2 regions of the Streptacidiphilus sp. PB12-B1b genome follow, and region 1 is predicted to be linked to the other one. Evidence: predicted binding sites of a transcription regulator. Region 1 holds the regulator's gene; the other holds the start of a gene.

Region 1 (15,864 bases):
GGCTGAAGGACCCGATCGAGCGGGTCAAGTCGTACCTGCTGCGCGAGGGCTGGGCCGACGCCGACTTCCTGGAGTCGGTCGAGGCCGAGAGCGAGCAGCTGGCCAAGCGCGTCCGCGAGGGCGTGCGCACCATGCCCGACCCCGATCCGTCCTCGATCTTCGAGCACGTCTACGCCGAGGGCCACGCGCTGGTCGACGAGGAGCGCGAGGGCTACCTGGCCTACGCTGCCTCCTTCGACGCGGAAGGGGAGGACAACTGATGGCCGCCACGCAGTACACGATGGTCAAGGCGCTGAACGAGGCGCTGCGGCGGTCCCTGGACGAGAACCCCAAGACGCTGGTCATGGGCGAGGACGTGGGCCGCCTGGGCGGGGTGTTCCGGGTCACCGACGGCCTGCACAAGGACTTCGGCGAGAGCCGGGTCATCGACACTCCGCTGGCGGAGTCCGGCATCGTCGGCACCGCGATCGGCCTGGCGCTGCGCGGCTACCGCCCGGTGGTGGAGATCCAGTTCGACGGGTTCGTCTACCCGGCGTTCGACCAGATCGTGACCCAGCTGGCGAAGATGCACGCCCGGGCGCTGGGCCACATCAAGCTGCCGGTCACCATCCGCATCCCGTTCGCGGGCGGCATCGGCGCGGTCGAGCACCACAGCGAGTCGCACGAGGCGTACTTCGCGCACACCGCCGGCCTGAAGGTGGTCGCGCCCTCCAACCCGGTGGACGCGTACTGGATGCTGCGGCAGTCCATCGCCTCCGACGACCCAGTGATCTTCCTGGAGCCCAAGCGGCGCTACTGGGACAAGGCCGCCCTGGACCCGAACGGCGCTGCGGAGATCGGGCTGCACCAGGCCCGGATCGCCAAGCCCGGCCGCGACCTGACGCTGATCGCCTACGGCCCGATGGTCAAGCTCTGTCTGGAGGCGGCCGCGGCGGCCGCCGAGGACGGGCAGAACCTGGAGGTCGTGGACCTGCGCTCGCTGTCCCCGATCGACTTCGACACCGTGGCCGAGTCGGTCGCCCGCACCGGGCGGGCCGTGGTCGTCCACGAGGCGCCGGTCTTCATGGGCCTGGGCGCGGAGCTGGCGGCGCGGATCACCGAGCGCTGCTTCTACTCGCTGGAGTCCCCGGTGCTGCGCGTCGGCGGCTACTTCGCCCCCTACCCGCCCTCGCGGGTCGAGGACGCCTTCCTGCCCGATCTCGACCGGGTGCTCGACGCTGTCGACCGCGCCCTGGCCTTCTGAGGGTGTGAGGAGACCGTCATGAGCACCACCAAAGAGTCCGTACGCCAGTTCAAGATGCCCGACGTGGGCGAGGGACTGACCGAGGCCGAGATCCTCAAGTGGTTCGTCCAGCCGGGCGACAAGGTCGAGGACGGCCAGGTCGTCTGCGAGGTCGAGACCGCCAAGGCCGCCGTGGAGCTGCCGATCCCCTTCGACGGCGTGGTCCGCGAGCTGTTCTTCAGCGAGGGCACCACGGTCGACGTCGGCCAGGTCATCATCAGCGTCGCGGTGACCGGCGGCGCGGCCGTCGAGGAGCCGCCCGCCCAGGCCGCACCGGCCGCGCCCGCACCGGCCGCCGAGACCGCCGAGACCGAGTCCGAGCCCGCACGCCGGGAGGTGCTGGTCGGCTACGGCCCGCGTACCGGCGCGGCCCAGCGCCGCGCCCGCAAGACCGCGCCCGCAGCGGCGGCGGCCCCCGCCCCGGTCGCTCCGGTGGCAGCCGCCCCGGCCCCGGTCGCCGCACCGGCTCCGCAGGCCGCCCCGGCGGTCGTCGCGGAGGGCGCGCGTCCGCTGGCCAAGCCGCCGGTCCGCAAGCTCGCCAAGGACCTCGGGGTGGACCTGCGCACGGTCACCCCCACCGGCCCGAACGGCACCATCACCCGCGAGGACGTCCACGCGCTGGTCGCGGCCCCGGCCGCGTCCGCGCCGGTCCAGGCCGCCGCCGCACCGGCCGTCCCGACTGTGGCCGCCGCCGCGCCGCTGGCCGCCGACCACGGCGACGTCCGGGTGCCCATCAAGGGCGTCCGCAAGGCCACCGCCGCCGCGATGGTGTCCTCGGCGTTCACCGCGCCGCATGTCACCGAGTGGGTGCAGGTCGACGTCACGCGCACGATGAAGCTGGTCCGGAAGCTGAAGGAGTCCGGCGAGCTGGGCGCGGGCGTGCGGGTCAGCCCGCTGCTGCTGGTCGCCAAGGCCCTGCTGACCGCGATCCACCGCCACCCGGAGGTGAACGCGGCCTGGGACGAGGCCAGCCAGGAGATCGTGCACAAGCGCCGGGTCAACCTCGGCATCGCCGCCGCCACCCCGCGCGGGCTGATCGTCCCCAACATCAAGGACGCCGGCTCGAAGACCCTGACCGAGCTGGCGGTCTCGCTGACCGACCTGATCGCCACCGCCCGGGAGGGCAAGACCTCCCCGGCCGACATGCAGGGCGGCACGGTCACCATCACCAACGTCGGCGTCTTCGGCGTCGACTCGGGCACCCCGATCCTGAACCCGGGCGAGGCCGCCATCCTCGCGTTCGGCCAGGTCAGGGAGATGCCCTGGGTGCACAAGGGGCGGGTGGTGCCACGCCAGGTGACCACCCTGGCACTCTCCTTCGACCACCGCATGGTCGACGGCGAGCTGGGCTCCAAGGTCCTCGCCGACACCGCCGCCGTGCTGGAACAGCCCAAGAAGCTCATCAGCTGGGGCTGACCCGTCGGGGTGACAGCGGCCTGACGGCCGCTGATCGGACGAGGGGCCTGGGTACTCCTCCGCGGTTCAGTGAAGCGGAGGAGTATCCCCATGCCACCGATGCGCCGCCCGCGCAACCGGGCCGCCGCGTACCTGCCCGCCGGCGTCCGAGCCCTCACCCGCACCCGGGCCCGGCCGGTGGCGCTGCTGTCGGCGCTGCTGCTCGGGCTGGTGCTGCCGCTCGGGCCGGCGCCGCTGCAGCCCGCCTCGGCCGCGCGCCCGGCCGCGGCCGGGCCCCGGCTCGGCCTGGTCGGCAGCCGGCAGCTGGTCTCCAACGGCAGCCCGGCCAACCGGATCAGCATCGTCCTGCTCGGGGACGGCTACACCGCCGCCGAGCTGCCCCGCTACCGCAGCCAGGCGGCGGCGGTCTGGCGGGCGCTGACCGAGGTCGAGCCGTTCCGCAGCTACCAGCGGTTCTTCGACGTCACCCGGCTGGACGTGGTCTCGCCGGTGTCCGGGCTGCACCCCGGCTCCCCGCTGGGCATGCACTTCGGCTGCGACGGCCTGCCCCGGCTGCTGTGCGCGGACGACGGCGCGGTCGACCGCTACACCGGCCGCAGCCACGGCCCCGGCGGCCGGGTGTACGTGGTGGCGCTGGCCAACTCCGACTCGTACGGCGGCGAGGGCGGCAACGGGCTGGCCACGCTGGCGGCGGGCTCCCCGGAGGCGGACCAGATCGTGCAGCACGAGTTCGGCCACTCGGTCGGGGGCCTGGGCGACGAGTACGACGCCGCGCCGCCGGATCCGGGCTTTCCCAACCTGGCCACCACCGACGCCGCCGACATGCTGCGGCAGCAGGTGAAGTGGTGGCGCTGGCTGGGCGCGGCCGACCCGACCGGCGGCACGGTCGGGGCGTACCCCGGCGGCAACGGGCTGTACCGGCCCACCCGGGACTCGATCATGCGGACCCTGGGCGGGGTCTACAACCTGCCCTCCCGGGAGGCGCTGATCGAGTCGCTGTACCGCCAGGTCCGGCCGATCGACCGGGCCGACCCCGCGCCCGGGGTCGTCTCCGCCCCCCGTGAGCTGCGGGTCTTCCCGGTGCCGCTGGTCGGTGCGCGGCAGCTGACGGTGGACTGGCGGGTGGACAGCCACCGGGCGCCGGCCGCCGCGGTCGACGGCGACCGGCTCGACACCGCCCGGCTGGGGCTGGGCGCGGGCCAGTGGGTCGAGGTCACCGCGGCCGTGCAGGACGGCACGCCCTGGCTGCGGGACGAGGCGTTCCGCCGGGACCGGATGACCGCGACGGTCAGCTGGGCCGTCCGCGGCCGGTGACGGCACCGCCGCCGGTGACGGCACCGGTGCCGCCGCCGGGGCCGCCCGGGCGCCAACTGCCGCCCCACGGAGGGAATCCGGGCGTCCGGCGGCTGTTCGGGAGGCCGCGCACAGCCGGGTCACCGATCGCTGATACATTCGTTCGATCTTGTCGGCTGGGCGTACGGGGGATCACGTGGGACACAAGCGAGCACGCAAGCGGGGGCGCAGCAAGGCCGTCGCCTGGTCGCTGGCGACCGGGATCGGCCTGGCCGCCGTGCTGGCGGCCTCGCTCTCACCGGCGGCGGACGCCCAGGTCAGGCAGCTGATCGGGACGCAGGCGCAGCCCGGCCGGAGCGCCGTGACGGCCACCGGCACCGGCGCGGCCGGGGGCGGCTCCGCCGTCGGGGCCCCGACCGCGGTCGCGCCCCGGCGGACGGCCACCGCCTCCGCCTCGGTCTCCACCGAGAGCCTGCAGCAGTTCTGGACCCCGGCCCGGCTCGCCGCCGCGGCCGCCTCGCCCGTCGCCGCTGGCCCCAAGGGCGCCACCCCGGGCCGCGGCTCCGACCTGGCCCGGACCTCCTCGGTGGGCAGCGACAACACGCTGGGCCACTCGTACGACAACGCCCGCCCGTCGATCGGCATCCTGGTCTACGCCGACAAGAACCTCACCACCCACTACTGCACGGCGTCGGTGGTGCAGAGCCCCGGCAAGAACCTGATCATGACGGCGGCGCACTGCCGACCCGGCTACTGGGTGGCGTTCGTCCCCGACTACCAGGCGGGCGCGCGCACCCAGCCGTACGGGATCTGGTCGGTGAAGTCGGTCTACACCGACAGCCACTACGCGGCGACCGGCACCGGCACGGACTACGACTACGCCTTCGCCAAGGTCGCGCCGGACACCAGGGGGCGGCTGCTGCAGAACGTCACCGGCGGCAACGTGCTCACCCGCACCCCCACCTACAGCAACTGGGCCGGGGTCACCGGCTACCCGGAGACCGCCTCGGCGCCCGCCGACAAGGCCGTCACCTGCTGGAACTGGACGACAAAGCTGACCGGCTACACCCAGATGCAGTTCCTGTGCACCGGCTTCTACTCGGGCACCTCGGGCAGTCCGTGGCTGATCCACCTGGACTCCCGGACCAACACCGGGGACGTCATCGGCCTGATCGGCGGGCTGCAGTACGGCGGCCCCAACTCCTGGATCAGCTACAGCCCGGTCTTCGACAACAAGATCTTCTACCTGTACAACTACGCGCTCAGCCACTGACCGGACGCCCCGGCCCGGGCGACAAACCACCGGCAACCACCGCAAAAATCCCGGCGGCCGACGGCAATTCATCCCTCCATAGGATGAGTGCATCATGTCTGCCGACTCCGCCATGCCGCTGGTCCCTGCCGTCTCCACCCCCGCCACCGCCCTCACCGCCCCGACAGCGCCCCCGACCGCGCCCCCGGCCGGGCAGGCGCCCGGGCCCGCGACAGCCGCCCCCGGCGGACGCGGCGCCTGGCTCGCCTGGGGCATCGGCGTCAGCGTCTACGTCCTCGCCGTGGTCCACCGCACCAGCCTGGGCGTGGCCGGGATCGCCGCCGCCGCGCGCTTCGGCATCGGCCCGTCGGCGCTCTCCACCTTCGCCATCCTGCAGGTCCTGGTCTACGCCGGGATGCAGGTGCCGGTGGGCCTGCTGGTGGACCGCTTCGGCCCGCGCCGGGTGCTCAGCTGCGGGCTGCTGCTGCTCACCGCCGGACAGCTCGGCTTCGCCCTCACCACCGACTTCGGCACCGCCCTGGCCTGCCGCGCGGTGCTCGGCTGCGGCGACGCCATGACCTTCGTCAGCGTGCTGCGGGTGGGCGCGCGCTGGTTCCCGGCCCGGCGCAACCCGTTCATCGCGCAGCTCACCGGCCTGGTCGGCACGGTGGGCAACCTGGTCAGCACGCTGGTGCTGTCGCAGGTGCTGCACAGCGCCGGCTGGACCCCGACCTTCGGCTGCACCGCGCTGCTGGGCCTCGGCGTCCTGGCCGTGGTGCTGCTGTTCCTGCGGGAGACCCCGGACAGCCGCCCGCGCGCACCGCTGTTCCGCGACCCGGCCCACGACCCCGGCCGGGAGCGGCAGCAGGCCCCGGCCCGGCCGCCGCTGCTGCCGCAGATCCGGGCGGCCTGGCGGGAGCCGGGCACCCGGCTGGGGCTGTGGGTGCACTTCACCACGGCCTTCCCCGCCTCGGCCTTCCTGCTGCTCTGGGGCATGCCGTTCCTGATGCAGGGTCAGGGCGAGTCCCGGGCCACGGCCGCCGGGCTGCTCTCCCTGATCATCGTCGTCAGCATGGGATTCGCGCTGCTGTTCGGCCAGTTGATGTCACGCCGCCCGGCCGCCCGGACCCCGCTGGTGTTCTCGGTGGTGCTGGGCACCGGCGCGCTGTGGGCGGCAGTGCTCAGCTGGCCCGGGCCGCACGTGCCCATGTGGCTGCTGCTGGTGCTGGTGGTGGTCATGGGCAGCAACGGCCCGGCCTCCCTGGTCGGCCTGGACTACGCCCGGCCGGTCAACCCGCCCGAGCGCGGCGGCACCGTCTCCGGCATCGTCAACATGGGCGGCTTCGTCGCCGCCGTGCTGGCGCTGTTCGGCATCGGCCTGGTGCTGGACCTGCTCACCCCGGGCGGCGGCAACGGCTACACCCCGCACGCCTTCCGGCTGGCCTTCTGCGTGCTGTACCTGCCGATGGCGCTCGGGCTGAGCCAGATCGTCCGGCTGCGCCCGCTGGCCGCCCGCCGGGAGGCGGAGCTGGGCCTGCACCGGCCGCGCACCCGCCCGGCCGGCTGAGGCCGCCGCCCGGGGTCAGCGGTGACCGCCCGGCGGTGACCGCTCAGGGAGTGACCGCGAAGTTGTCCAGGATGCGCCGCGCCAGCGCCTCGTCCCCCTCGACCTTGACGCCCGCGGCGGCCGGTGCGATCCGGCCGCAGGCCAGCCGGGCGAAGGTCTCCCAGTCCAGGGTCAGCCGGACCGCCGGGGCCAGCGGCACCTGCTCGTCCACGCTGCCCCGGCCGTGCTCGTCCACCCGCACCGTGCGCATGAACTCCTGGGCGCCCGAGACGTCGAAGACCACGGTCGTCCCGGCCGGTGCCCCGGCCAGCTTGGCGACCGCCTTCGGCAGCATCTCCACCAGGTAGTCGCGGGTGACCCCGGCCGCCGCCGAGTCCAGGCCGCCCGGGGTGCGCAGCGCCCGGCGCAGGTCCTGCTCGTGCGTCCAGACGTCGAACACCCGGGCCCGCAGCAGCTGGTGGTACGGGATGTCGCGGGCGTACGGGCCCATCGGCCAGCGCACCTCGTCGGTGGGCCCATAGCGGGTGTCGCGCAGGGCGCGGGCGCGGCGGATGACCGTGTACTCCAGCTCGGCCGTCATCTCCGGCCCGGTGTGGCAGCGGCGCTTGTCGACCGGCACCTCGCAGTAGCGGGTGAACTCGTCGACGACGTGCCGCAGATCGCGCGGCAGGGTGTGGATCGGACGCGGATCGCCCAGCAGCTCCGTCTCCATGGCGATGACATGTGAGACCACGTCACGTACCGACCAGCCGGGGCACTCGGTGGGGCGGTTCCACTCGCCCTCGGTGAGCGGTGCCACCAACTCGGAGACGGCCTCGATGGACTGGGTCCAGGCGTCGGCGTACGCCTGGACTATCTGCGTGTCGGTCACGTTGTTGACCCCTTGGCTCCGGGCACCCCGGCGGCGGACGCTCGATCGGTTTCCTCGTGCCCCTCGCACCGTTCGTCACAGCCGACGGGTGCACACGTGGCACGTTACGCTCCCCTATGTCACCGGGTCAGCGCTTTCACGTGTTGATCGTAGAGCCCTTCCCAGAGCGGGTGGTACTGTGCGCGCCTCACTGCTGCAGATCGACGTCAACCCGAACGAGTCCGTGGACGCCCGACGCGACCGCGTCGCGGCCCTGGTCCGCGCCCAGACCGCCAGCGACCTGGTGGTCCTGCCGGAGCTGTGGAACCTCGGCGGCTTCGCCTACGACCTGTGGTCGTCCGGGGCGGAGACCCTGGACGGCCCCACCGCCGAGGCGATGGCCGAGGCCGCCAGGAGCGCCGGCGTCTGGCTGCACGCGGGGTCCATCGTGGAACGCGACCCCGACGGGCCGCTCTACAACACCTCGCTGCTGTTCTCGCCCTCCGGCGAGCTGGCCCACACCTACCGGAAGATCCACCGCTTCGGCTTCGACAGCGGCGAGGCCGCCGCCATGGGCCCGGGCACCGAGATCTCGGTGGCCGCCACCGACTTCGCCACCCTGGGCCTGGCCACCTGCTACGACCTGCGCTTCCCGGAGCTGTTCCGGACGCTGCTGGACGCGGGCGCCGAGATCTTCGTCGTCCCCGCCGCCTGGCCGGCCCGGCGGCGCGAGCACTGGACGCTGCTGGCCCGCGCCCGGGCGGTCGAGGAGCAGGGCTACGTCCTGGCCTGCAACACCGCCGGGACCAACGGCGGCGTCGAGCAGGCCGGGCACAGCCTGGTGGTGGACCCGTGGGGCACGGTCCTGGCCGAGGCCGGGGACGGCGAGGAGGTCATCACCGTGGACCTCGATCCGGGCCTGGTGGCCAAGACCCGGGCGGAGTTCCCGGTGCTGCGGGACCGGCTGATGGGCATCGCCGCACCCCGGCGCTGAGCCGGACCGCGCAGCGGAGCGCTGGGCCGTCCGGGTGACCGCGGCCGCCCGGACGGCAGGTCCCGGCCGGCTACTCCGGGCCCCCGGCCAGGACGTCGGCCAGGGTCCGGAACAGCAGCGCCGTCGAGGTGGCGCCCGGGTCCTGGTGGCCGATGCTGCGCTCGCCCAGGTAGGAGGCCCTGCCCTTGTGGGCCTGCAGCGGCACGGTGCCGAGGGCGGCCTCCTCGGCCGCCCGCGCCGCGGTGGCGGAGGCCGCGGCCGGGCCCCGCACCGCCTCGGCGGCGAAGGCGGCCGAGGCCGGGGCCCAGGCGTCCACCATGGTCTTGTCGCCGACCTGGGCCGCGCCCAGCCGCTGCACCGCCTCCAGGCCGGCGGCGAAGGCCCCGGCCAGCTGCCCGGCGTCGGCCTGCGGGGTGTCCAGGGCCTTGCCCATGGCCCGGAAGGCACTGCCGTACAGCGGGCCGGAGGCGCCGCCGACGCTGGAGATCAGCGTCATCCCGGCCTTCTTCAGCACCTCGCCGGGGGTGGCCGCGTCGAAGCCGTCCAACGCCTCGACCACGGCGCGCAGGCCCCGGCGCATGTTGGTGCCGTGGTCGCCGTCGCCGATCGCCGCGTCCAGCGAGGTGAGCTGCTCGCAGGTCTGCTCGACGGCCTCGGCCAGGGCCAGCACCCAGGCGCGGGCGCCGTCGGCGTCCAGCAGACCGGCCTCGTCCGGTTGGGCCATTCGGGTCACACCCCCCAGCGCAGGGCCGGGGTGTCCACCGGGGCGTCCCACAGGGCCAGCAGCTCGGCATCGGCCCGGCACAGGGTGATCGACACCCCGGCCATGTCCAGGCTGGTCACGTAGTTGCCGACGAGATTCCGGGCGATCCGCACGCCCCGCGCCGACAGCAGCGCGGCCACCTCGCCGTAGACGATGTACAGCTCCAGCAGCGGGGTCGCGCCCATGCCGTTGACCAGGGCGATCACCTCCTCGCCGGACTCCAGCGGCTGGTCGGCGAGGATCGCCGCCAGCGCGTCGGCGACGATCTCGCGGGCCGGGCGGATCTTCTCCCGGCTGCGGCCCGGCTCGCCGTGGATGCCGACGCCCACCTCGATCTCGTCCTCGGGCAGGTCGAAGCCGGGCCGACCGGCCGCCGGGGTGGTGCAGGAGGTCAGCGCCACCGCGAAGGAGCGGGAGGCGGCGTTGACCCGGCGGCCCAGGGCGGCGACCTCGGCCAGGCTGTCGCCGCGCTCGGCGGCGGCGCCCGCGATCTTCTCCACGAACAGCGTGGCGCCGGTGCCGCGCCGTCCGGCCGTGTAGGTGGAGTCCTGGACCGCGACGTCGTCGTCGACCAGGACCGTCTGCACCGGGACGCCCTCCTCCTCGGCCAGCTCGGCGGCCAGCTGGAAGTTCAGCACGTCACCGGTGTAGTTCTTGACCACGAAGACGACGCCGGCGCCGCCGTCCACGCGCTGCGCGGCGGTCAGCATCTGCCCGGGCACGGGCGAGGTGAAGACCTCGCCGGGGCAGGCGGCGTCCAGCATGCCGAGGCCGACGAAACCGCCGTGCAACGGCTCGTGGCCGGAGCCGCCGCCGGAGACCAGGGCGACCTTGCCCACGCGGGTCTGCGCCGCGCGGGACACCACTCGTTCCTTGACGTCCACCCGCAACGAGGGGTGGGCTGCGGCTACTCCGACGAGGGCATCGGCGACGACCTCGTCCGGGGAATTGATCAGCTTCTTCACGGCGCGGCTCCTCAGGGTGGCGGAGGCGGCACTAGCATGGGCGAGCATGACTGATGTTGGCATCGTACTCGTCTCGCACAGCCGCGACCTGGCGCAAGGGCTGCGCACCCTGATGGACCAGCTGGCCGCCGGCCTGGTCCCGATCGCCGTCGCCGGGGGCACCGAGGACGGCGGGCTGGGCACCAGCTACGAGCTGATCGCCGCCGCCGTGGCCGAGGCGGACCGCGGCGGCGGTGTGCTGGTCGTACCGGACCTGGGCAGTTCCGTCCTCACCGCGCGGCTGGTCCTGGCGGACCTGGAGCGCGAGGACGTGCTGCTGGTGGACGCGCCGTTCGTGGAGGGGGCGATCGCGGCCTGCGTGCTGGCCTCGACCGGGGCGGACCTGGCGGCGGTTGCGGAGGCCGCACGCGAGGCCCGGGGCATCCCGAAGTTCTGACGGCCGCCGCTCAGACGGCCGGGGCCGGAGCCCGGGCCCACGCCTCGGGCCCGGACCCCTGACTCGTGCGTCGGGCCCGGACCCGGGCCCAGGCTTCGGGCCCAGGCTTCGGGCTCAGGCCGACTCGGGGTAGGCCAGCGAGGTGTCGGCCCAGTCCAGGGCGGTGATCACGGCGTGCCGGAGGTTCTTGGCCGACCAGCCGGCGTCGAACTGGATCGGCAGCACCGGGGAGACCTCCTCCAGCGTGGCGATCATCGGGTTGTGCGCCGCCGCCTGGTCGACCAGCAGCACCAGCGGCTTGCGCAGGGCGGAGGCCCAGCCCAGCTCCATGCCCACGCCGGCGGAGAGCGGCGATTCGACATAGGCGAAGGCGAGGTCGGCGGACTGCATCCCGCGGAACGCGGAGGGGACGCGGAAGCCGGTGCCCAGGCCGCGGGTGGCCCAGCAGTCGTCGTGGTGCTGGCTGAAGACGGTCACACCGGCGTCCAGCAGGGCGTCGCGCAGGGCGGTGACCTTGCCGCGCAGGGCGAGCGGGAACACGCCGTCGGCCGGGCCGGTCAGCCGCAGCGAGGGGGCGGCGAGGAACACACGCAGGCTGCGCCGTGCGTCGGCGGCGAGCTCGTCCTCGGTGACGCGGGTCTGCTCCTCCACGTCCTGCAACTCGCTCATGTTCCACTCCATCGCAATAGTTGACCTGTTAACATCAAGTCCCTGTACGACGGGGGACCTGTGAGGTGAGGTGGCCGGCGCCGGCGACCCATCCGGGGGGATGTATCGATGGTGCAGGGGCGCACACCTGTGCGTCCACGCGATGGCTGTGTCATGTAGTTACCCCCCACTGGCATGTGGGTGTTTCGCTACTCGTGCAGCTCCTTGCTGAGCAGGCCGAGCTGTGCCGCCTTCACCCCGGCCTCGAACCTGCTCTCCGCGCCCAACTCCTGCATCAGCGAGGCGATGTGACGCCGGCAGGTGCGCACCGACATGCCCAGCCGGCGGGCCACCACCTCGTCCTTGAGCCCCTGCGACAGCAGCCCGAGGATGGCCAGTCGCAGGTCGTCCGAGACGTTCTGGTAGCCCGGGCCGTCGGTGATGAACGGGACGGCCGACACCCAGAACTGGTCGAACAGCGCGCACAGGAAGGCGATCAGGACCGGCTCGCGGACCACCACCGCGCCCGGGGCCTGGTCGGTGCTGCTGCGCTTGGGGATGAAGGCGACCTCGCGGTCGAAGATGAACATCCGCTCGGCCAGCTGGTCGGCGGTGCGCACCTGGGCACCGGCCTTGACGATGGCGGCCACGTGCGAGCGCAGGCTCAACTGGGCGCGCGTGGGGTGCTGGTAGAGCACCCGGAACCGGACTCCGCGCTCCAGCGCCTCCAACTCCTTGGGCAGGCTGGCCTCCAGCGCCACCGGGTCGCGGAAGCCGCCGGGCTGCACGCTCAGCATCTCCTTGCAGCACTTCTCCGACGCCTGGTTCACCAGGTGCTGCACCTCGGCCGGGTCGGAGACGGTCTCGACGCCGCCGTTGACCGGCCCGTACATGGTACGGCCCAGATACGCGGGCATGAGCTTCAGCAGCGTCTCCCTGGTAGAGTCCACCGCCTCGCGGTACGAACGAATGGTCTCCTCGAGGGGCTCGGCCAGGCGCGCGGCCGCGATCTCCGGGTTCACCGGCAGCAGTGTCTGCTCATCCTTCGCCGACGGTTGAAGCAATCGACAACGCAACAGTTCGTCCCGGTAACGAGCGAGTTCGTCGTTGCTGAGCCCGGTGATGTCCGCTGCCGTGTCCATGCGGAGTTCACCGTCCCCCAGAGCCACCCGGTAGACGGCCACGGCACCAGGGCTCAGGTTCGGAGGCTGTGGCACACCCGTCATTGTCAATTTATCCCTTTTTAGACAGAATTATTCTCTGGCCACTTCGAGATCGGCCACTTGTTGCCACCCTCGAACGCCGAGTCGACGCCGTTCTGTACCCCATTGTGATGGATGACTGTTCGGCCCACACGGCCGTAGGACCTTCGCACTCACCGAGGATCACCCGCTCACCGTGATCCCCCACTCGGAAGGGAGTGGTGTCATGCGCTCTGCTCGTCGCTACGTTCGTACTGTCGCATTGGCTCTGTCCGTCTGTGCTGCGGCGCTGGTGTTCAGTACCGGCACCGCTTCGGCGACAGTCTCGACTGGGAACACGGCGTCCCGTGTCGCGGCAACCCCGGCCGACCTGGCCTGGAACTGAGCCTGTGCCCACCAGTCGCCCGGGCCGTACGGCCTGACGCCTGAGGGGCCGCACCCACCTGGGGTACGGCCCCTCGAACGTCAGTACCCGTTCCAGCATGGGCAGTTGCTCACTCACCACGGCGCTTCGGCCGCCACACCACCAGTGCGCTGCTCTGCCTGGCGGGCGCGTACGGCACCAGGTCCCGGCGGTAGGAGGCGTGCACCGCCGCCTCGCGCTGGGTGGCGGCCAGACCGGCGCTGGCGACCTCGCCCTGCAGCTCGGCCACCCGCGACTGGAGCGCGGCCACCTGGTTCTCCAGCTCGATGATCCGCTTGATCCCGGCGAGGTTGATGCCCTCCTCCTGGGACAGCCGCTGGACCTCGCGCAGCTGCTCGATGTCGCGCGCCGAGTAGCGCCGACCGCGCCCGGCCGTCCGGTCCGGCGAGACCAGGCCCAGCCGGTCGTACTGGCGCAGGGTCTGCGGATGCAGCCCGCTCAGCTGCGCGGCCACCGAGATCACGTACACCGGGGTGTACTCGGTCAGCTGGTACGCCGCGCGGGCGCCCGCCCGGGCCGCCCCGGGCGCCTCGCCCACCGAGCGGCTGCCGGGCACCCCGCCGGGCAGGCCGCCGCCGAGCCCCACGCCGATCGGGCCGCCGCCGGCGCCGCGCCCGCTGTCTGCCTCGTTCACCTCACGCCTCCTCCGCTGCCTTGAACAGAGCCGCCCGCGGGTCCTCCGCGGCCGTTGCCTCGCGGTACTGCTCCAGTGCCGTCAGCGCCTCGCCCTCGGTCGACGGCGGAACGGCGACCTCGACGGTGACCAGCAGGTCGCCGCGGGTGCCGTCCTTGCGCACCGCGCCCTTGCCGCGGGCGCGCATGGTGCGCCCGTTGGCGGTGCCCGGGGGCATCTTCAGGGTGACCGGGGGGCCGCCCAGGGTCGGCACCCGGATCGTGCCGCCCAGCGCGGCCTCGGGGAAGGAGACCGGGACGGTCACGGTCAGGTTGTCGCCCTTGCGGCCGAACACCGGGTGGTCCTGGACGTGCACGGTGACGTAGAGGTCACCGGGGTTGCCGCCGCGCTCGCCCTGCGCACCCTTCCCCTTGAGCCGGATCCGCTGGTCGTTGGAGACGCCCGCCGGGATCCGCACCTGCATGGTGCGGGCCGAGGTGGCCCGGCCGCTGCCGTGGCAGACCTCGCAGGGGTCGTCCACGATCAGGCCGCGGCCCTTGCAGTCGCGGCACGGCTCGGACAGCGCGAAGCCGCCCTGGCCGCGCTGGACGTGGCCGGTGCCGACGCAGGTCGGGCAGACCCGCGGGGTGGTGCCGGCCTTGGCGCCGGTGCCGGAGCACGCCTTGCAGGCGGCCTGACTGGTCATCCGCAGCGGGACGGTGGTGCCCTCCACCGCCTCGACGAAGCTCAGCGTGACCTCGGACTCGACGTCCGCGCCGCGCCGGGGCTGGGCGGTACGGGTGCCGCCGCCCCGGTTGAAGATGCCGCCGAAGACGTCGCCCAGCCCGCCGCCGCCACCGCCACCGAACGTGCCGCTCTGCTGGCCGCCGTTGAACAGGTCGCCCAGGTCGAAGCCGAAGCCGCCGTTGGCGCCGGCGCCGGTACGGAAGCCGCCGTTGGCGAACAGTGCCCGGGCCTCGTCGTACTCCTTGCGCCGCTTGGCGTCCGAGAGCACGTCATTGGCCTCGGAGATCTCCTTGAAGCGCTCCTCGGCCTCGGGATTCCCCTTGTTCGCGTCGGGGTGGAATTCCCGGGCCAGCTTTCGGTAGGACTTCTTGATCTCCGCGGTGGAGGCGTCCTTGGGCACGCCCAGAACCTTGTAGTAGTCCTTCTCCACATAGTCCTTGCCGCTCAAAAGGATTCCCTCCTCTCCGCAGGTGCCGCAGAAGCAGTCGGTGTGATGGGACGGTGGGACCGCACCCCGGAAAACCCGGCGTACGGCCCCACAGTCTCCACCGGATCAGTCCTCGCTGTCACCGTCGCCCTTGGCGTCCTCATCGGAGGATTCGCCGGCGGCGGAACCGCCGGGCTCGGGCTCCGCCACGGCGACGCGCGCCGGGCGGATGATCCGCTCGCCGATCTTGTACCCCGGCTGCAGGATCTGCACGCACGTGGTCTCCTCGACGTCCGCCGAGTAGCTGTGCATCAGGGCCTCGTGCAGCTGCGGGTCGAAGGGCTCGCCCTGCTTGCCGAACTGCTGCAGCCCCAGCTTGGCGACCACGGTCTCCAGCGACTCGCCGACGGACTTGAAGCCGCCCGTCAGCTCGTCGTGCTCGCGCGCGCGGCCGATGTCGTCCAGCACCGGCAGCAGGTTCTCCAGCAGGGCGGCCACGGCGATCTCACGCACCGTCACCCGGTCCCGCTCGACCCGCTTGCGGTAGTTCTGGTACTCGGCCTGGAGCCGCTGCAGGTCAGCGGTCCGCTCGGCGAGCTGCTTGCGGGCGTCGGCCAGCTCCTCGGCGCCGGCGGCGGCACCGCCGGCGGCGTCGCCCGCACCCGTCGCCGCGCCCTCCGAAGCACCGGGGGCCGGGGCCGCCTTGTCGGCGGCCCCTTTCCCTTCGCCGGTGGTGGCGGCGCCGGGCTCCTCAGCGAAGCCCTGCGTCTCCTTGGTCACGCCGCACCGCCGTCGCGCTTCTCGTCGTCGACGATCTCGGCGTCCACGACGTCGTCCTCGGCGCCGGCCGCGTCGTGCGGGGCGTCGGAGGGCGCACCGGCCGCGGCCGCACCCTCGGTCTGGGCGTACAGCGCCTGGCCGAGCTTCTGCGAGGTGGTCGAGAGCTTCTCGGTGGCCTCGCGGATGGCCGCGCTGTCCTCGCCCT
Region 2 (15,864 bases), 800 kb from region 1:
CCCGGCCCGCAGCACAGCACGCCCGCAGCGCAGCACGCCGAAGGGCCCGCCGGACGTCCGGCGGGCCCTTCGGCGCTGTCCGTGCGGGCTGCCGCTAGGCCATGGTCTCCTCCGCCGCCCGGCCGCCCCGGGGCTTGAAGTCGGTGGCCAGCAGCGAGACGGCCGTGCCGACCACCGCCCACACCACCAGCACCAGCAGCGGGGCGAGGATCCTGGTCCCGCCGAAGTACGCGATCGAGCGGACCACCGACGTCGCCGCGCCGTTGGGCAGCCAGGGGCCGATCACCCGCCAGAACGGCGGCAGCAGCGGCGGCGGGTAGACGCCGCCCGCGCTGGGATTGCCGAGCACCACGAACAGCAGCACCGCCAGCCCGATGCCGACGATGCCGAACAGGCACTCCAGCGCCATGGTGAAGGTCCCCACGGCGAAGACCAGCAGCGCGCCGACGCCCCACAGCCCGAGCAGGCTGCCCGGCAGCGCGTTCAGCACCGGGCCGATGATCACCGCCCCGCCGAGCCCGGCGGCGACCGAGTACAGCGCCAGCACGCCCAGCCGGATCACCGCCCGGGAGCGGTTGGCCGGGCGCGCACCGGCGCTGATGCCGAGGATCGACGCGACCAGGTAGCCGCCCACGCACCAGCCCACCACCAGGTAGAACGAGGAGAGCCCGCTCTGGTCGCCCGCCGCCAGCGGCTCCACGTCCACCACCGCCAGGGTGCGGTGCTGGGTCGCCTCGACCCGGGTCACCACCTGCTGGATGGCCGAGGCCAGCGCCGGGCCGGTGGCGTCGGCCACCAGCAGGGTGTCCCGGTTTCCGTTCGGGTTGACCAGCAGCGCCGAGTAGACCTTGCGGTCGTGGATCTGCTGACGGGCCGTCGCCTCGTCCGCGACCGCCCGGGCGTCCAGCTCCTTGCCGGGCAGCGCGTTGAGCCGGCTCACCAGCTGGCCGCTGACCTGCGCCGGGGCCACCACGGCGATGGACGCCCGGTGCGGGTGCGGGTGGTGCAGCGCACCCACGTAGGAGACGATGAAGCCGAACTGCAGCAGCAGCGTGCCGATGACCAACAGCGCCGCGCGCCCGGTCACCGCGTCCCGAAGCTCTCCGCGGAATCCCCGCTCGCGGCTCGCGCCGCCCAGTCCACTCGACATGCTGACGATCCGTCCATTCGGGCCAAGGTGTTCAAATCACAACATTCGTAACACCCGTCTGCCCGGCCCGGCGCGATCCACGCCGGGGTCCGGCGGACTATCCGGCGCTTCGGGGCGGTCCGGACGCCGCCGCCGAGCCCGGATCGTCCAGGATCCGACGGATCGTCACCAGCGCCGCGCCCAGCAGCGGTCCGCGCCGGCCCAGGGCCGAGACCGTCAGCAGCTCCGGCCGCCACGGCCGGACCAGCACCCGCCCGGCCAGCTCCCGGCGCATGCCCGGCAGCAGCCACGCGCCCAGCTCGGCGTAGGCCCCGCCGAGGACGACCGCGGCCGGGTCCACCAGGTTGACCGCGCCGGACAGCGCGGTGCCCAGGGCCGTCCCGGCCTGCTCCAGCGCGGCCAGCACCCGCGGCTCCCCGGCGGCGGCGCGCGCGGCGAGCAGCCCCACCTGGTCCTCCGGCGCCGGATCGAGACCGGCGGCGGCCAGCACCGCCTGCTCGCCCGCGTACTGCTCCAGGCAGCCGCGCGCGCCGCAGGCGCAGTCGGGGCCGTCCGGGCGGACCGGGACGTGGCCCAGCTCCCCGGCGAAGCCGCGCGCGCCCCGGAACAGGCGTCCGCCGACGACCAGGGCCGCGCCGATGCCCGCCTCCGCCGAGACGTGCACCACGTCCAGTGCCCCGCCCTGCCACAGCTCGGCCAGCGCGCCCAGGTTGGCCTCGTTCTCGGCCACCAGCGGCAGCCCGAGCAGTGTCCCGGGCAGCTCCAGCGCGCTCCAGCCGAGGTTGGGTGCGCGGACCACGGTACCGGTGGCCGCGTCCACCAGGCCGGGCACGGCGAGCGTCGCGCCGACCGGGCGCAGCCCGAGACCGCGCGCCTCGGCGGTGACCCGCTCCGCCAGCCCGGCGAGCTCGGCCAGCACGGCGTCGGCCGGACGCCCCCGGTTGGCGGCGGGCAGCCGGGCCTCGGCCCGGACCTCGCCGCGGAGGTCCACCACGCAGGCGGCCAGGTGCTCGACGCCGACCTCCAGCCCCAGGCCGGCCGGTCCGCGCGGGCTGAGCGCCAGCGCGTTGCCGGGGCGGCCCACCCGCCCGCTGGGGGCCGGGCCGAGCTCCACCACCAGGCCGCCCTGCAGCAGCTCGACGACCAGGCTGGAGACGGCGGCCCTGGTCAGTCCGGTGGCCGCGGCGGCGTCGGCGCGGGACAGCGGGCCGTGCGCGGCGACCGCGCCCAGCACCAGCGCCAGGTTCTGCCGCCGCATGCCCTGCTGGGAGGCCGGCCCGGGGCCGCCCCCGGGCCGGGCAGCGGCAGCGGCCGGTACGGCAGCAGTCGTTGCGGCAGTTGCCTCGGCTGCGGCTGCGGCTGCTTCGGCTGCGGCTGCTTCGGCTGCTGCGTTGGCGCGGTCATCGCTCGGCATCGGACCCCCGTGTCACGATCGTGGTCAGGACTCGAACAGTGTCCCGGACCGGCGCAGCGTGTCCACCATGCGCTCCAGTGCCTCGGTGTCGCGCGGCAGCGGCTCCAGCAGCTCCCCCTCGGCGGTGCCCCAGCGCCGGGCGACCTCGTCCGCGCGCTCCCCGGTGAGCAGGCCCGCCGCCTGCGCCGCCGCGCCCAGGGCCACCAGCTCCTCGGCGGCCGGGATGCGCACCGGGCGTCCGGACAGCCGCCGTACCGTCTGCTGCCAGGCCCGGCCGCGCGCACCCCCGCCGATCAGCAGCAGCTCGCCGCCGGTGCCCTCGGCGGTCTCCGCGCCGCCCGCCGCCAGCACCTGGTCCAGCGCGGCGAGCAGGGAGAAGGCCGCGCCGTCGTAGGCGGCCTGGAGCAGCTGTCCGGGGGTGGTGTCGTGGCGCAGGCCGTGGAACAGCGCGGAGGCGTACGGCAGGTCCGGGGTGCGCTCGCCGTCGAAGTACGGCAGGACGACGGCGCTGCCGCCGGGCTCGACGGCCTCCCGGTCGCGGCCGATCAGCGCGGCGACCCGGTCCACGGCGAGCGTGCAGTTGAGCGTGCAGGCCAGCGGCAGCCAGGCGTCCAGCGCGTCGGCGAAGCCGCAGACGGTGCCGCCCGCGTCGGCGGGCCGCCCCGGGGTGACCGCGTAGACCGTGCCGGAGGTGCCGAGGCTGAGCACCGGGACGCCGGGGCGCAGCCCGAGCCCGAGCGCCGCGGCCATGTTGTCCCCGGTCCCGGCGGCGACCAGGGCCCCGGCGGGCAGCGGCAGCCCGGGCAGCACCGACCCGGCGGGCTGCCCCGCGCCGACGACGCGGGGCAGCATGGACTCGGTCAGCCCGAGCCGGGCGAGCAGCTCGGTGTCGTAGCCGTCCGGGGTCCACCAGCCGGTGCCGGAGGCGTCGCCTCGGTCGGTGGCGGCAACGCCGGTCAGCCGCTCGGTGAGGTAGTCGTGCGGCAGCCGGACGGCGGCGGTGCGGTCGGCGGCCTCGGGCTCGTGCTCGCGCAGCCACTGCCACTTGGCGGCGGTGAAGGAGGCCCCGGGGACGCTTCCGGCCCGCCGGGCCCAGGTCTCGGCTCCGCGCTCGGCGACCAGGGCGGCGGCCTGCGGCGCGGAGCGGACGTCGTTCCACAGCAGCGCGGGCCGGACCGGCTCGCCCGCCCGGTCCAGGGTGACCAGCCCGTGCTGCTGGCCGCCGACGGAGACGGCGGCGGCCCGGTCGGCGTGGCCGGTCCCGGCGACGGCCTCGCCCAGCGCCCGCCACCACTCGCGCGGGTCGCTCTCGCGGCCCGCGCCACCGCTGACGGTGTGCCCGGCGCGGCCCCGTCCGAGCACCGCGCCGCTGTCCACGTCCACGGCGAGGGCCTTGGTCGACTGCGTCGAGCTGTCGATCCCGATGACCACCTGCACGACTGCCTCCTTGCGTCCGGGGTTCCTTCCCCCGGGGGCTTCCCCTCCGGGCGGTCTGATACTAATTTGTTTTGTGCGATGACGAATAGCCCCCGGCCGCACCCCTCACCAGCTGGAGCCGACATGACCGCCCTCATCCCCACCCCCGACGACAGGTTCACCTTCGGTCTGTGGACCGTCGGCTGGCAGGGCCGCGACCCCTTCGGCGACGCCACCCGCCCGGCGCTGGACCCGGTGGAGTCCGTCGCCCGCCTGGCCGAGCTGGGCGCCTACGGCGTCACCTTCCACGACGACGACCTGATCCCCTTCGGCAGCGACGACGCCGCCCGTGAGGCCCACGTCAAGCGCTTCCGCCAGGCCCTGGACGCCACCGGCCTCAAGGTGCCGATGGCCACCACCAACCTGTTCACCCACCCGGTCTTCAAGGACGGCGCCTTCACCGCCAACGACCGCGACGTCCGCCGCTTCGCCCTGCGCAAGACCATCCGCAACATCGACCTCGCGGTCGAGCTCGGCGCCACCACCTACGTCGCCTGGGGCGGCCGCGAGGGCGCCGAATCCGGCGCGGCCAAGGACGTCCGGGTCGCCCTGGACCGCCTCAAGGAGGCGTTCGACCTGCTCGGCGACTACGTCGTCGACCAGGGCTACGACCTGCGCTTCGCCATCGAGCCCAAGCCCAACGAGCCGCGCGGCGACATCCTGCTGCCCACCGTCGGCCACGCCCTGGCCTTCATCAACTCCCTGGAGCACGCCGACCGGGTCGGCCTGAATCCGGAGGTCGGCCACGAGCAGATGGCCGGGCTCAACTTCCCGCACGGCATCGCCCAGGCGCTGTGGCACGGCAAGCTGTTCCACATCGACCTCAACGGCCAGTCCGGCATCAAGTACGACCAGGACCTGCGCTTCGGCGCCGGCGACCTGCGCCAGGCGTTCTGGCTGGTCGACCTGCTGGAGTCGGCCGGCTACACCGGCCCGCGCCACTTCGACTTCAAGCCCCCGCGCACCGAGGACATGGACGGCGTCTGGGCCTCCGCCGCCGGGAACATGCGCAACTACCTGGCACTGAAGCAGAAGGCCGCGGACTTCCGGGCCGACCCCGCCGTCCGGGCCGCCCTGCGCGCCGCCCGCCTGGACGACCTGGCCCGGCCCACCCTGGCCGAGGGCGAGACCCTGGCCGGGCTGCTGGCCGACCGCTCCGCCTACGAGGACTTCGACGCCGACGCCGCCGCCGAGCGCGGCATGGCCTTCGAGCAGCTGGACCAGCTCGCCCTGGACCACCTGCTCGGCATCTGACCCGCCGCCCCACCGCCCCGCCCGCTCCCGTCCGCACCCGTCCGCACCGCCTGCTCCCGTCCGCACCGCCGCCGGGAGCGGGCAGGCCGGGCGGAGCAGGCGGGGGCGCGGGTCCGCCCGTCCGCTCAGAACCTCGGCGGGCGCCGCTCCAGGAAGGCCGCCAGGCCCTCCGCCACATCCGGCGCGGTGCGCGACGCCCGCTCCCACCCGGCCACCGCCGCCTGCGGGTCGCGGCCCTCGGCCACCGCCGCCACCACCTCCTTGACCGCGCCCAGGGTCTGCGCCGAGCGCTGCGCCAGGGTCCGCGCGAACTCCAGCGCCCGCGCCTCCACGTCCTCGGCCACGACCTCCACCAGGCCGAAGGCCAGTGCCTGCTCCGCCGTCACCAGCTCCCCGGAGAACAGCAGGTACTTCGCCCGCGCCGGGCCCAGCAGCCGGGCCAGCCGGGCGGTCGGCACGGCCGGGTAAACGATGCCCAGCTTGGCCGGGGTGATCCCGAGCCGGGCCCGGGGCTCGGCGAAGCGCAGGTCGCAGGCGACCGCCAGCTGGCAGCCGCCGCCCACGCAGGCGCCCCGGACCACCGCCAGCGTCGGGTGCGGGAAAGCCGCCAGCGCCTCCTCCGCCCGCACATTGACGGCGTGGTAGGCGTCCGCGGTGTCCGGGTCGGCGTAGACGGTGCGCAGCTCGCCGATGTCGGCGCCCGCGCTGAAGGTCCCACCCGCCCCGGTCACCAGCAGTGCCCGCAGGCCCGGTTCGGCCGCCAACTGCCGCAGCAGCTCCGGCAGCGCCCCCCACATGGCCGAGGTGAGGGCATTGCGTTTTTCCGGCCGGTCCAGCGTGAGCACGGCGATCCCGTCGTCCCCCAGCGCCGCCCGCAGCCCGGGAACCCCGTACGCCAGCTCCTTGCGTCCCTCGTGCACCGCTCGCTCCCCACCCACTCGACCGCTCCCGCCGAGCGCCACTGTACGGTCCGCCGCCCCCGCTCACCGTGCGCAATCGGACGATCACCATACGATTGTCCCAATGAGCCCTCTTGAGCGTCGTGACCTCCTGCGACTGGCCGCCCTGGGCGCGGCCGGTTCGCTCACCGCCGCCTGCGCGGACGGATCCGCCCGCAGCGCGGCGGTGCAGCCGTCCCCCGTCCGCAGCACGCCCTCGGCCGGGACCGCCGCGGCTGCGGGCAGCGCCGCCCCCGGTCCGGCCGGGCTCCCCCGACTGGCCGCCGGGCTGCCCTTCGAGATCGGCACCGGTCCGCGCGACCGCCCGGCGGTCGCGCTCACCTTCCACGGCCAGGGCGATCCGGCGATCGCCGGATCGCTGCTGGCCGAGGCCGAGCGGGCGGGCGCCCGGGTCACCGTGCTGGCCGTCGGCAGCTGGCTGGACGAGCAGCCGCAGATGGCCCGGCGCATCCTCGACGGCGGCCACGAACTGGGCAACCACACCCAGAACCACGGCGCCATCTCCACCATGAGCGCCGACGACGCCTACCAGGAGATCGCCCGCTGCGCGCAGCGGCTCACCCGGCTCACCGGAACGCCCGGACGCTGGTTCCGGCCGTCGCAGGCCCAGGACTGCACGGCCACCGTCGCCGCCCAGGCCCGCCGTGCGGGCTACGCGCACTGCCTCAGCTACGACCTGGACTCGCTCGACTACACCGACCCCGGGCCGGACGCCGTGACCCGCACCGTGCTGGACGCGGTCCGGCCGGGGTCGGTGGTCAGCCTGCACTTCGGGCACACCGGCACCGTCGCCGCCCTGCCCGCCATCCTCGACGGCCTGCACCAGCGCGGACTCCGCGCGGTCACAACCTCGGAGCTGCTCAGCTGATGTCCACCTCCGCCTCCCCCTCCGCGCCCCAGCCCGAACCCCGGCCGAAGAAGGCCCGCCCGGGAAAGCCCCGCGCCAGGAAGCCCCAGCCGAACCGGGCCCGCCCCCAGACATCGGCTCAGGCGGCAGCCCCGGCCCAGGCACCGGCTCCGGCCGCAGCCCCGGCCGCGCCCGGCCCCGTGCCGCAGCCCGCCGTACAGCCGCAGCCCGCGCCGGTCGCCGCCGCGGCCGCCGCCCCGCCGCCGCGCGCCGGGCGGGTGCTGCTGGCGGTGGCAGTGGCCACGCTGCTGGCCGGCAGCGGCCTGGCGCTCAGCGCCTGCGGCGGCCACGCCAAGCCGCAGGCATGGCAGCCGATGACGGCGGTGGCCGCGCAGGCCGGTGGTCCGGGCATCGCCGACCTGCACAACGGCTTCCCGCTGGGCGCCGCTGCGGGGCTGCCCGGTATGCCGCCGCTGCTCTCCCCCACCGACGTCTACGCCGCCGACCGGCCGAACGTGCTCTCGCCGGTGGTGCAGAAGTTCCCCTCCCGGATCTACGTGCCCAACACCCTGTCAAACACGGTCACCGTGATCGACCCGGCCACCTACAAGGTGATCGACACCATCCCGGTCGGCCACGAGCCGCAGCACGTCGTCCCGTCCTGGGATCTGAAGACGCTGTGGGTCAACAACGACCTCGGCAACAGCCTCACCCCGATCGACCCGGCCACCGGCGCCGTCGGCAAGGCGGTCGACGTGCACGACCCCTACAACCTGTACTTCACCCCGGACGGCAAGTACGCGGTGGTGATGGCCTCCAACGACCATGCCCTGGTGTTCCGGGACGCGCACACCATGAAGCTGGTCAAGTCGGTGCCCTCGCAGTGCGCGGGCGTCAACCACGCCGACTTCTCGCCGGACGGCCGCTACTTCATCGTCTCCTGCGAGTTCTCCGGCGACCTGCTCAAGGTGGACACGGCGAAGATGGAGGTCGTCGCCAAGCAGAAGATCCCCATCGACGGCTCCATGCCGCAGGACGTCAAGATCTCCCCGGACGGCAAGGTCTGGTACATCGCCGACATGATGGCCGACGGCGTCTGGGAGCTGAACGGCGACACCTTCGCCGCCCCGACGCTGCTGAAGACCGGGGCCGGGGCGCACGGCCTGTACGTCAGCCGGGACTCCAAGTCCCTCTACATCTCCAACCGGGGCGAGGGCTCGGTCTCGGTCCTGGACTTCGCCACCGGCAAGCTGGTGCACAAGTGGTGGATCCCCGGCGGCGGCAGCCCGGACATGGGCGGCGTCTCCGCCGACGGCAAGGTGCTGTGGCTCTCCGGCCGCTACAACGCCGAGGTGTACGCCATGTCCACCACGGACGGCCGGCTGCTCGCCCGCATCCCGGTCGGCGACGGCCCGCACGGGCTGTGCGTCTACCCGCAGCCGGGCCGCTACTCGCTGGGGCACACCGGCGTCTTCCGCTGAGCCGCCCGGCCGCCCCGTGCGGCCGGGCGGCCGCCCCCGGCGGTCAGTGTTCCATTTCGGCCCGGGCGGCGGCGATCTCCTCCGGCGAGATGGTGAGCGTCTCCGACGGGTCGGGCACGGGCTCCAGCTCGGTCCGCCCGGCGGCGTCGCTGAGCTTGATCATCAGCGCCACCATGATCCAGTTGGCCACCATCGACGACCCGCCCTGGGCCAGGAACGGCAGCGCCTTCCCGGTCTCCGGGATCAGCCCGATGACCCCGCCGACCACCACGAACACCTGCAGCACCAGGCCGGCGGCCAGACCGCCGGCCATCAGCTTGCCGAAGGGGTCGGTGAGCCGGATCGAGGTGCGCAGGCTGCGCTCGGCCATCAGCACGTACAGCATGATGATCACCATCACCCCGGCGGTGCCCAGTTCCTCGCCGAAGGAGGCGACGATCCAGTCGCTCTGCCCGGCGAAGCCGATCAGCCAGGGCTGCCCCTCGCCCAGGCCGGTGCCGAGGAAACCGCCGTGGCCGAGCGAGAACAGCGCCTGCGCCTGCTGCGGCGACATGGTCGAGCCGGTCTTGAACGCGTCCATCGGGTGCAGCCAGCCGGTGACCCGGGCCCCGACGTGCGGGGAGAGCGAGCCCACCACATACGCGCCGCCGGTGGCCAGCGCCACACCGAGGATCACCCACCCGGTGCGCTCGGTGGCGATGTACAGCATGATGACGAAGATGCCGAAGATGATCAGCGAGGTGCCGAGGTCCACCTCGAAGATCAGCACCAGCAGGCACACCGCCCAGATGACCAGGATCGGGCCCAGGTTGCGGCCCCGGGGGAAGCTGACCCCCCAGACCTTGCGGCCGACCAGCGCCAGCGCGTCCCGGTTGGCCATCAGGTAGCTGGCGAAGAAGATCACGATCGAGATCTTGGTGAACTCGGCCGGCTCGAACTGGAGCGGCCCGATGTAGATCCACCGCCGGGCGCCGAAGGTGGCCGGGAAGAAGGCGGGCCCGATCAGCAGCACCAGCGAGGCCGCCATCAGCACGTAGGTGTAGCGCTGCAGCACCCGGTGGTGCTTGATCACCACCACGCAGCCCAGGAACACCGCCACGCCGATGACCAGCCACTGGATCTGCCCCCCGATGAGGGGGACGTAGCCCTGGTACTCCTTGCCGTAGGAGACGTCCAGGCGCTTGATCATCATCAGGCCCAGGCCGCTGAGCAGCACCGTGATCGGCAGTATCAGCGGGTCGGCGTAGGCCGCCCAGCGCCGGACGACCATGTGCGCCGCCAGCGCCAGCACCGCGAAGCAGCCGACCTGCAGCACGAAGCCGCTGGGCAGCGCGCCCTTGAGCGCCAGCATCGCGTCCGCGTAGCCGAAAGCGGGAACGGCGACGGCGAACACGATCAGGACCAGTTCGAGATTGCGCTTGCGGCCGCTGCCCGGCCCCGGGCCTCGCGTCGCTGCCCCTCGTGCGCCCATCGTCCGAATCCACCCACCCCTACTCGCGTGAAGAACCGTCGCATTCTCGCAGGTCTCGCCCACTGGGTGGACGGCCCCCTCGAAGCGACGGTTCCTCCGCGGCCGGTTCGGTGCGGTTACGCCGCTGCGGCCTGGCGGCCGTTGGACTGGCCGGTGGGGCCGAACCTGCTGGTGGCGGGTTCGAGGGCCAGTTCAAGGGCCTGGCGGACGTCCGAGACCGGGTGGACGGTGAGCCGCTCCAGGACCTCGGCCGGGACGTCGTCCAGATCCGGGGCGTTGCGGGCCGGGATGAGCACGGTGGTGATCCCCGCCCGATCCGCCGCCAGCAGCTTCTGCTTGACGCCGCCGATCGGCAGCACCCGGCCGGTCAGCGAGACCTCGCCGGTCATGGCGACGTCCGGGCGGACCTTGCGGCCGGAGAGCAGCGAGGCCAGGGCCGTGGTCATGGTCACCCCGGCGCTCGGGCCGTCCTTGGGCACCGCCCCGGCCGGGACGTGCAGGTGGACGCCGCGGTCGCGGAGCGAGGTGACCGGCAGCTCCAGCTCGGCGCCGTGCGAGCGCAGGAAGGACAGCGCGATCTGCGCGGACTCCTTCATCACGTCGCCCAGCTGGCCGGTCAGCGCCAGCCCGGTGGAGCCGGTCTCCGGATCGGCCAGCGACGCCTCGATGTAGAGGACGTCCCCGCCCGCGCCGGTGACGGCCAGGCCGGTGGCGACGCCGGGGACGGCCGTGCGCCGCTCGCCGGGCTCCTGCGCCGCCTCGGGGGTGTGCCGGGGCCGGCCGATCAGCCCGCGCAGGTCGCCGACGGCGATGGTGCGCGGCAGCGCGGCCTCTCCCAGCTCCTGCTGCGCGGCGACCTTGCGCAGGATCCGGGCGACGGCCCGCTCCAGGCTGCGCACCCCGGCCTCGCGGGTGTACTCCCCGGCCAGGCTGCGCAGCACCTCCTCCTCGACCGTGACCTCGTCCGCGCCCAGCCCGGCCCGCTCCAGCTGCCGGGGCAGCAGGTGCTCGCGGGCGATGACGACCTTCTCGTCCTCGGTGTAGCCGTCCAGCCGGACCAGCTCCATCCGGTCGAGCAGGGCCTCCGGGATGGACTCCAGCACGTTGGCGGTGGCCAGGAAGACCACGTCCGAGAGGTCCAGCTCGACCTCCAGGTAGTGGTCGCGGAAGGTGTGGTTCTGCGCCGGGTCGAGCACTTCGAGCAGGGCCGCGGCCGGGTCGCCGCGGTAGTCGGAGCCGACCTTGTCGATCTCGTCCAGCAGCACCACCGGGTTCATCGACCCGGCCTCCTTGATGGCGCGGACGATGCGGCCGGGCAGCGCGCCGACGTAGGTGCGCCGGTGGCCGCGGATCTCGGCCTCGTCACGGACGCCGCCGAGCGAGACCCGGACGAAGGAGCGGCCCATGGCGCGGGCCACGGACTCGCCCAGCGAGGTCTTGCCGACCCCGGGCGGGCCGACCAGGGCCAGCACCGCGCCGCCCGCGCGCCGTCCGGAGGGCAGCCCGGCCTCGGACGGGGCGGCCCGATGGGCCTCGCCCTGCTGGGCCGCGCGCCGCTTGCGCACGGCCAGGTACTCCACGATCCGCTCCTTGACGTCGTCCAGGCCGAAGTGGTCGGCGTCGAGCACCGCGCGGGCCCCGGCGATGTCGTAGGCGTCCTCGCTGCGCTCGTTCCAGGGCAGCTCCAGGACGGTGTCCAGCCAGGTACGGATCCAGCTGCCCTCGGGGGAGGCGTCGGAGGAGCGCTCCAGCTTGTCGACCTCCTTCAGCGCGGCCTCGCGGACCTTCGCGGGCAGGTCGGCGCCCTCGACCCGGGCGCGGTAGTCCTCCTCCTCGGAGGAGGAGTCGCCCTCCAGGTCGGCCAGCTCCTTCTTCACCGCGTCCAGCTGGCGGCGCAGCAGGAACTCCTTCTGCTGCTTCTCCATGCCCTCCTGGACGTCCTTGCGGATGGTCTCGGCCACGTCCGCCTCGGCGAGGTGGTCGCGCAGCAGTTGCAGCGACAGCTTCAACCGGGCGGCCGGGTCCAGCTCCTCCAGCACGGCGACCTTCTCCGCGCCGCTGACGAAGGGGGCGTAGCCGATGTTGTCGGCCAGCTCGGAGACGTCCTCGATCTGGGCGACCCGGTCCACGATCTGCCAGGCGCCGCGCTTCTGCAGCCAGGTGGTGGTCAGCGCCTTGTACTCGCGGACCAGCTCGGCGACGGCCCCGGGGGCCTGGTCGGCCGGTGGCTCGTCGACGGCGGCGGCCTCCACCCACAGGGCGGCGCCGGGGCCGGTGGTGCCCGCGCCGATCCGCACCCGGCGGACACCGCGCACCAGCGCCGCCGGATCGCCGTCGGCGAGCCGGCCGACCTGCTCCACGGTGGCCAGCGTGCCGATCGCGCCGTAGGCGCCGTCGGTCCGGGGAACCAGCAGCACCCGCGCCTTGCGGGCGCCCGCGACCGTGCGGATGCCGGGGGCCTGCGCCCCCGGCTCGCGCACCGCCGCCTGGGCGGCCTCGATCACCGCGCGCACCTCGGCGTCGGACAGGTCGAGCGGAACGACCATGCCGGGCAGGACCGCGTCGTCGTCGAGCGGCAGCACCGGCAGGGTCAGCGGGTTGGACGTCGAAGCCATGATCTCTCCCCAGTCACCGAAGTTGAGTTACTTGGACTAAAGGAGATGGAGCCCGCTGGTGTTCCCAGGCCCTGTTCGCTGTGAGCGATCAGCTGTTCACCCGCTCGGACGACAGCCGACGGGCGGCCGTGCCGCCTTCGCTGCAACGTCCGGGCGGCCGGTTCCCATCCGGCTCCGGGGGCCCTTCGCTCCCGGCCGAATACGATGGTCGACAAGCCCGGCCGCAGTCCGACCGACCATGCAAGGAGCCGTTCGTGCGAGACATCGCCGTGTTCAGCGGTAGTGCCCACCCCGAGCTGGCCGCCGAGGTCTGTGCCCACCTGGGGGTGCCGCTGGCCCCGTCGCGGGTGAACCGGTTCGCCAACGACTGCCTGGAGGTGCAGCTGCAGGCGAACTGCCGGGAGCGCGACGTCTTCCTGATCCAGCCGCTGGTGACCCCGGTGCAGGAGAACCTGGTCGAGCTGCTGCTGATGTGCGACGCCGCGCGCGGCGCGTCGGCGGGCCGGATCACCGTGGTCATGCCGCACTACGCCTACGCCCGCTCGGACAAGAAGGACGCCCCGCGGATCTCCATAGGCGGCCGGCTGGTGGCCGACCTGCTGGTGACCTCGGGCGCCGACCGGGTGCTGGCGCTGACGCTGCACTCGCCGCAGGTGCACGGGTTCTTCTCGGTGCCGGTCGACCACCTGCACGCGCTGCGCGAGCTGGCCGCGCACTTCCGCCGCTACGACCTGTCCCACACCACCGTGGTCTCCCCCGACCTGGGCAACGCCAAGGAGGCCGCGGCCTTCGCCCGGCTGCTCGGGGCGCAGGTGGCGGCCGGGGCCAAGCAGCGGTTCGCCGACGACCGGGTCACCATCAGCTCGGTGATCGGCGACATCGCGGGCCGGGACGTGATCGTGCTGGACGACGAGATCGCCAAGGGCAGCACCGTGCTGGAGCTGCTGGACCGACTGCGGGAGCTGGGCGCCCGCTCGATCCGGGTGGCCTGCACCCACGGCCTGTTCACCGCCGGGGCACTGAAGCGGCTGTCCGACCAGCCGGACGTGCTGGAGATCGTCTGCACCAACACCGTTCCGGTCCCGGCCGGTGAGCGCACCGACAAGCTGCGGATCCTGTCGATCGCCCCGGCGCTGGCCGAGGCGGTGCGGCGGATCCACAACGGCGAGTCGGTGAGCGCCCTGTTCGATCCTTCCTGACCCGCGCCCCCGAACCGCGCCCCCGACACCCGCATCCCCCAGAGATCCAGCCCCAGGAGGCAGAGCCATGCCCGCCGCGTACCGCCCGACCGCACCGGCGACCGCACCCGAACTGCTGGACCGCCGGGACGGCCCGTACGGCGAGGTGGCGCTGCGCCGCCGGGGCGAGTGCTACGAGATCATTGCGAACGGCTGCTTCCTGATGGACACCTCGGACGGCCGCTCCGAACGGCTGCTGGTCAGCGCCGCGCTGGACGCGCTCGACCCGGCCGAGGCGCCCCGGCCGCACCTGCTGATCGGCGGCCTGGGCGTGGGCTTCTCGCTGGCCGAAGCGGCGGCCGACCCGCGCCCGGGCCGGATCACCGTGCTGGAGCGCGAGCAGGCGGTGATCGACTGGCACACCGTCGCCCCCGCCCCGCTGGCCGCCTTCGCCGGCGGCGGCCACGGCGATCCGCGCGTCCGGCTGGTCCAGGAGGACCTGCTGCACCACCTGCGGACCACCACCGCCCGCTATGACGCGCTGTGCCTGGACATCGACAACGGCCCGGACTGGACGGTCACCGACGCCAACGGCGGCCTCTACGGCTTCGTCGGGCTGACCGTCCTGCAGCGCGTGCTGAGCCCGGGGGGCGTGCTCGCGGTGTGGAGCGCCGCACCCGCGCCCGAGTTCGAGCAGCGGCTGCGGGCCCGCTTTCGGCAGGTGGACCGCGTCGAGGTGGACGTGAAAGTGGAACGCGGGGAGCCGGATGTGGTCTACCTGGCCTCCCGTCAGGCGTGAACTGCCGGTAGGGTCGTCGCGCTGAACCCCCCGAAGGGCCGGTTTATCCCTGACTGGCCCCCGGGGCGGCCTCCAGTACGTACGCTGCGACTGAACCGTCCGGCGAGGGGGGCAGCAGCGACGGGTCGCTCCGGCGGCCGCGGACGCAGAGACGACAGACGCAGTTCAGACGCAGGCATTCGCAGTTCAGACGCAGATCGGACCGAACACAGCGGGACCGGGCGGCTCCGCGCCGGGCCCGGGAGCCCTGGGGGCGTGGCATGACCGTGACAGATGTTCAGCAGCAGGAGCCCGGTGGAGCCGGCGGTCAGCGGCGGGTCCTGGTCGTGGAGGACGAGCCCACCATCGCCGAGTCCATCGCCGCCCGCCTGGGCGCGGAGGGATTCCGGGTCACCATGGCCCACGACGGGCCCACCGCCGTCGACACCTTCCAGTCCTGGCAGCCCGACCTGGTGATCCTCGACGTCATGCTGCCCGGCTTCGACGGCCTGGAGGTCTGCCGCCGGATCCAGGCCCACCGGCCGGTGCCGGTGCTGATGCTGACGGCCCGTGACGACGAGACGGACATGCTGGTCGGCCTCGGCGTCGGCGCCGACGACTACATGACCAAGCCGTTCTCCATGCGCGAACTCGCGGCCCGGGTCAACGTCCTGCTGCGCCGGGTGGAGCGGGCCCAGCTGGCCGCCCGCACCCCGGTCAGCGGCACGCTGCGGCTCGGCGACCTGGAGATCGACCACGTGCAGCGCCGGGTCAGAGTCGCCGGCGGCGACATCCACCTCACCCCCACCGAGTTCGACCTGCTGGCCTGCCTGGCCCAGCAGCCGCGCGCGGTGCTGACCCGGGAACAGCTCCTGGCCGAGGTCTGGGACTGGACCGACGCCTCCGGCACCCGCACCGTCGACAGCCACGTCAAGGCGCTGCGCCGGAAGATCGGCGCCAACTGGATCCGTACCGTGCACGGTGTCGGCTACGCGCTGGAATCCCCGACGCCGTGACCCACCCGCACCGGACCAGCCCGCCCGACCAGGCCGCCGAGCGCGAGCGCGGCCTGCTCGCCCGACTGGCCCGCAGGATCTGGGCGGACCTGCGCCCGCTCGACCCGCTGCGCTCGATCAAGGCCAAGCTGGCGATCCTGGTGATCACCTCGGTGTGCATATCGACGCTGATGGTGGTCCTGGCGCTGAACTCGGACACCCAGATCCGGCTCATCATGATCTTCT

The links. Region 1 encodes HspR, which represses chaperone genes until heat shock. Its sites were predicted from a motif close to TTGAGNNNNNNNNNCTCAA; they were not measured.
Region 2: the regulator HspR is predicted to act here: its motif matches at 12,690-12,708, upstream of lon (endopeptidase La).

What each region holds. Positions count from the first base shown of each region.
Region 1 covers NZ_CP048405.1:7,538,735-7,554,598, forward strand. The annotation lists gene pdhA (pyruvate dehydrogenase (acetyl-transferring) E1 component subunit alpha) at 1-260, shown strand, start outside; gene GXW83_RS32980 (alpha-ketoacid dehydrogenase subunit beta) at 260-1,243, shown strand; gene GXW83_RS32985 (dihydrolipoamide acetyltransferase family protein) at 1,262-2,698, shown strand; gene GXW83_RS32990 (M64 family metallopeptidase) at 2,789-4,012, shown strand; gene GXW83_RS32995 (serine protease) at 4,188-5,264, shown strand; gene GXW83_RS33000 (nitrate/nitrite transporter) at 5,359-6,810, shown strand; gene GXW83_RS33005 (maleylpyruvate isomerase family mycothiol-dependent enzyme) at 6,854-7,681, opposite strand; gene GXW83_RS33010 (carbon-nitrogen family hydrolase) at 7,860-8,654, shown strand; gene dhaL (dihydroxyacetone kinase subunit DhaL) at 8,725-9,354, opposite strand; gene dhaK (dihydroxyacetone kinase subunit DhaK) at 9,384-10,382, opposite strand; gene dhaM (dihydroxyacetone kinase phosphoryl donor subunit DhaM) at 10,429-10,818, shown strand; gene GXW83_RS33030 (hypothetical protein) at 10,933-11,487, opposite strand; gene GXW83_RS33035 (LuxR C-terminal-related transcriptional regulator) at 11,676-12,608, opposite strand; gene GXW83_RS33040 (heat shock protein transcriptional repressor HspR) at 13,163-13,630, opposite strand; gene dnaJ (molecular chaperone DnaJ) at 13,728-14,900, opposite strand; gene grpE (nucleotide exchange factor GrpE) at 15,006-15,659, opposite strand; gene dnaK (molecular chaperone DnaK) at 15,656-15,864, opposite strand, start outside.
Region 2 covers NZ_CP048405.1:6,737,442-6,753,305, forward strand. The annotation lists gene GXW83_RS29265 (ABC transporter permease) at 95-1,150, opposite strand; gene GXW83_RS29270 (ROK family transcriptional regulator) at 1,248-2,408, opposite strand; gene xylB (xylulokinase) at 2,589-4,001, opposite strand; gene xylA (xylose isomerase) at 4,125-5,294, shown strand; gene GXW83_RS29285 (enoyl-CoA hydratase/isomerase family protein) at 5,420-6,172, opposite strand; gene GXW83_RS29290 (polysaccharide deacetylase family protein) at 6,318-7,121, shown strand; gene GXW83_RS29295 (hypothetical protein) at 7,121-8,581, shown strand; gene GXW83_RS29300 (FtsW/RodA/SpoVE family cell cycle protein) at 8,625-10,052, opposite strand; gene lon (endopeptidase La) at 10,169-12,667, opposite strand; gene GXW83_RS29310 (ribose-phosphate pyrophosphokinase) at 12,922-13,866, shown strand; gene GXW83_RS29315 (spermidine synthase) at 13,934-14,644, shown strand; gene GXW83_RS29320 (response regulator transcription factor) at 14,905-15,639, shown strand; gene GXW83_RS29325 (ATP-binding protein) at 15,636-15,864, shown strand, end outside.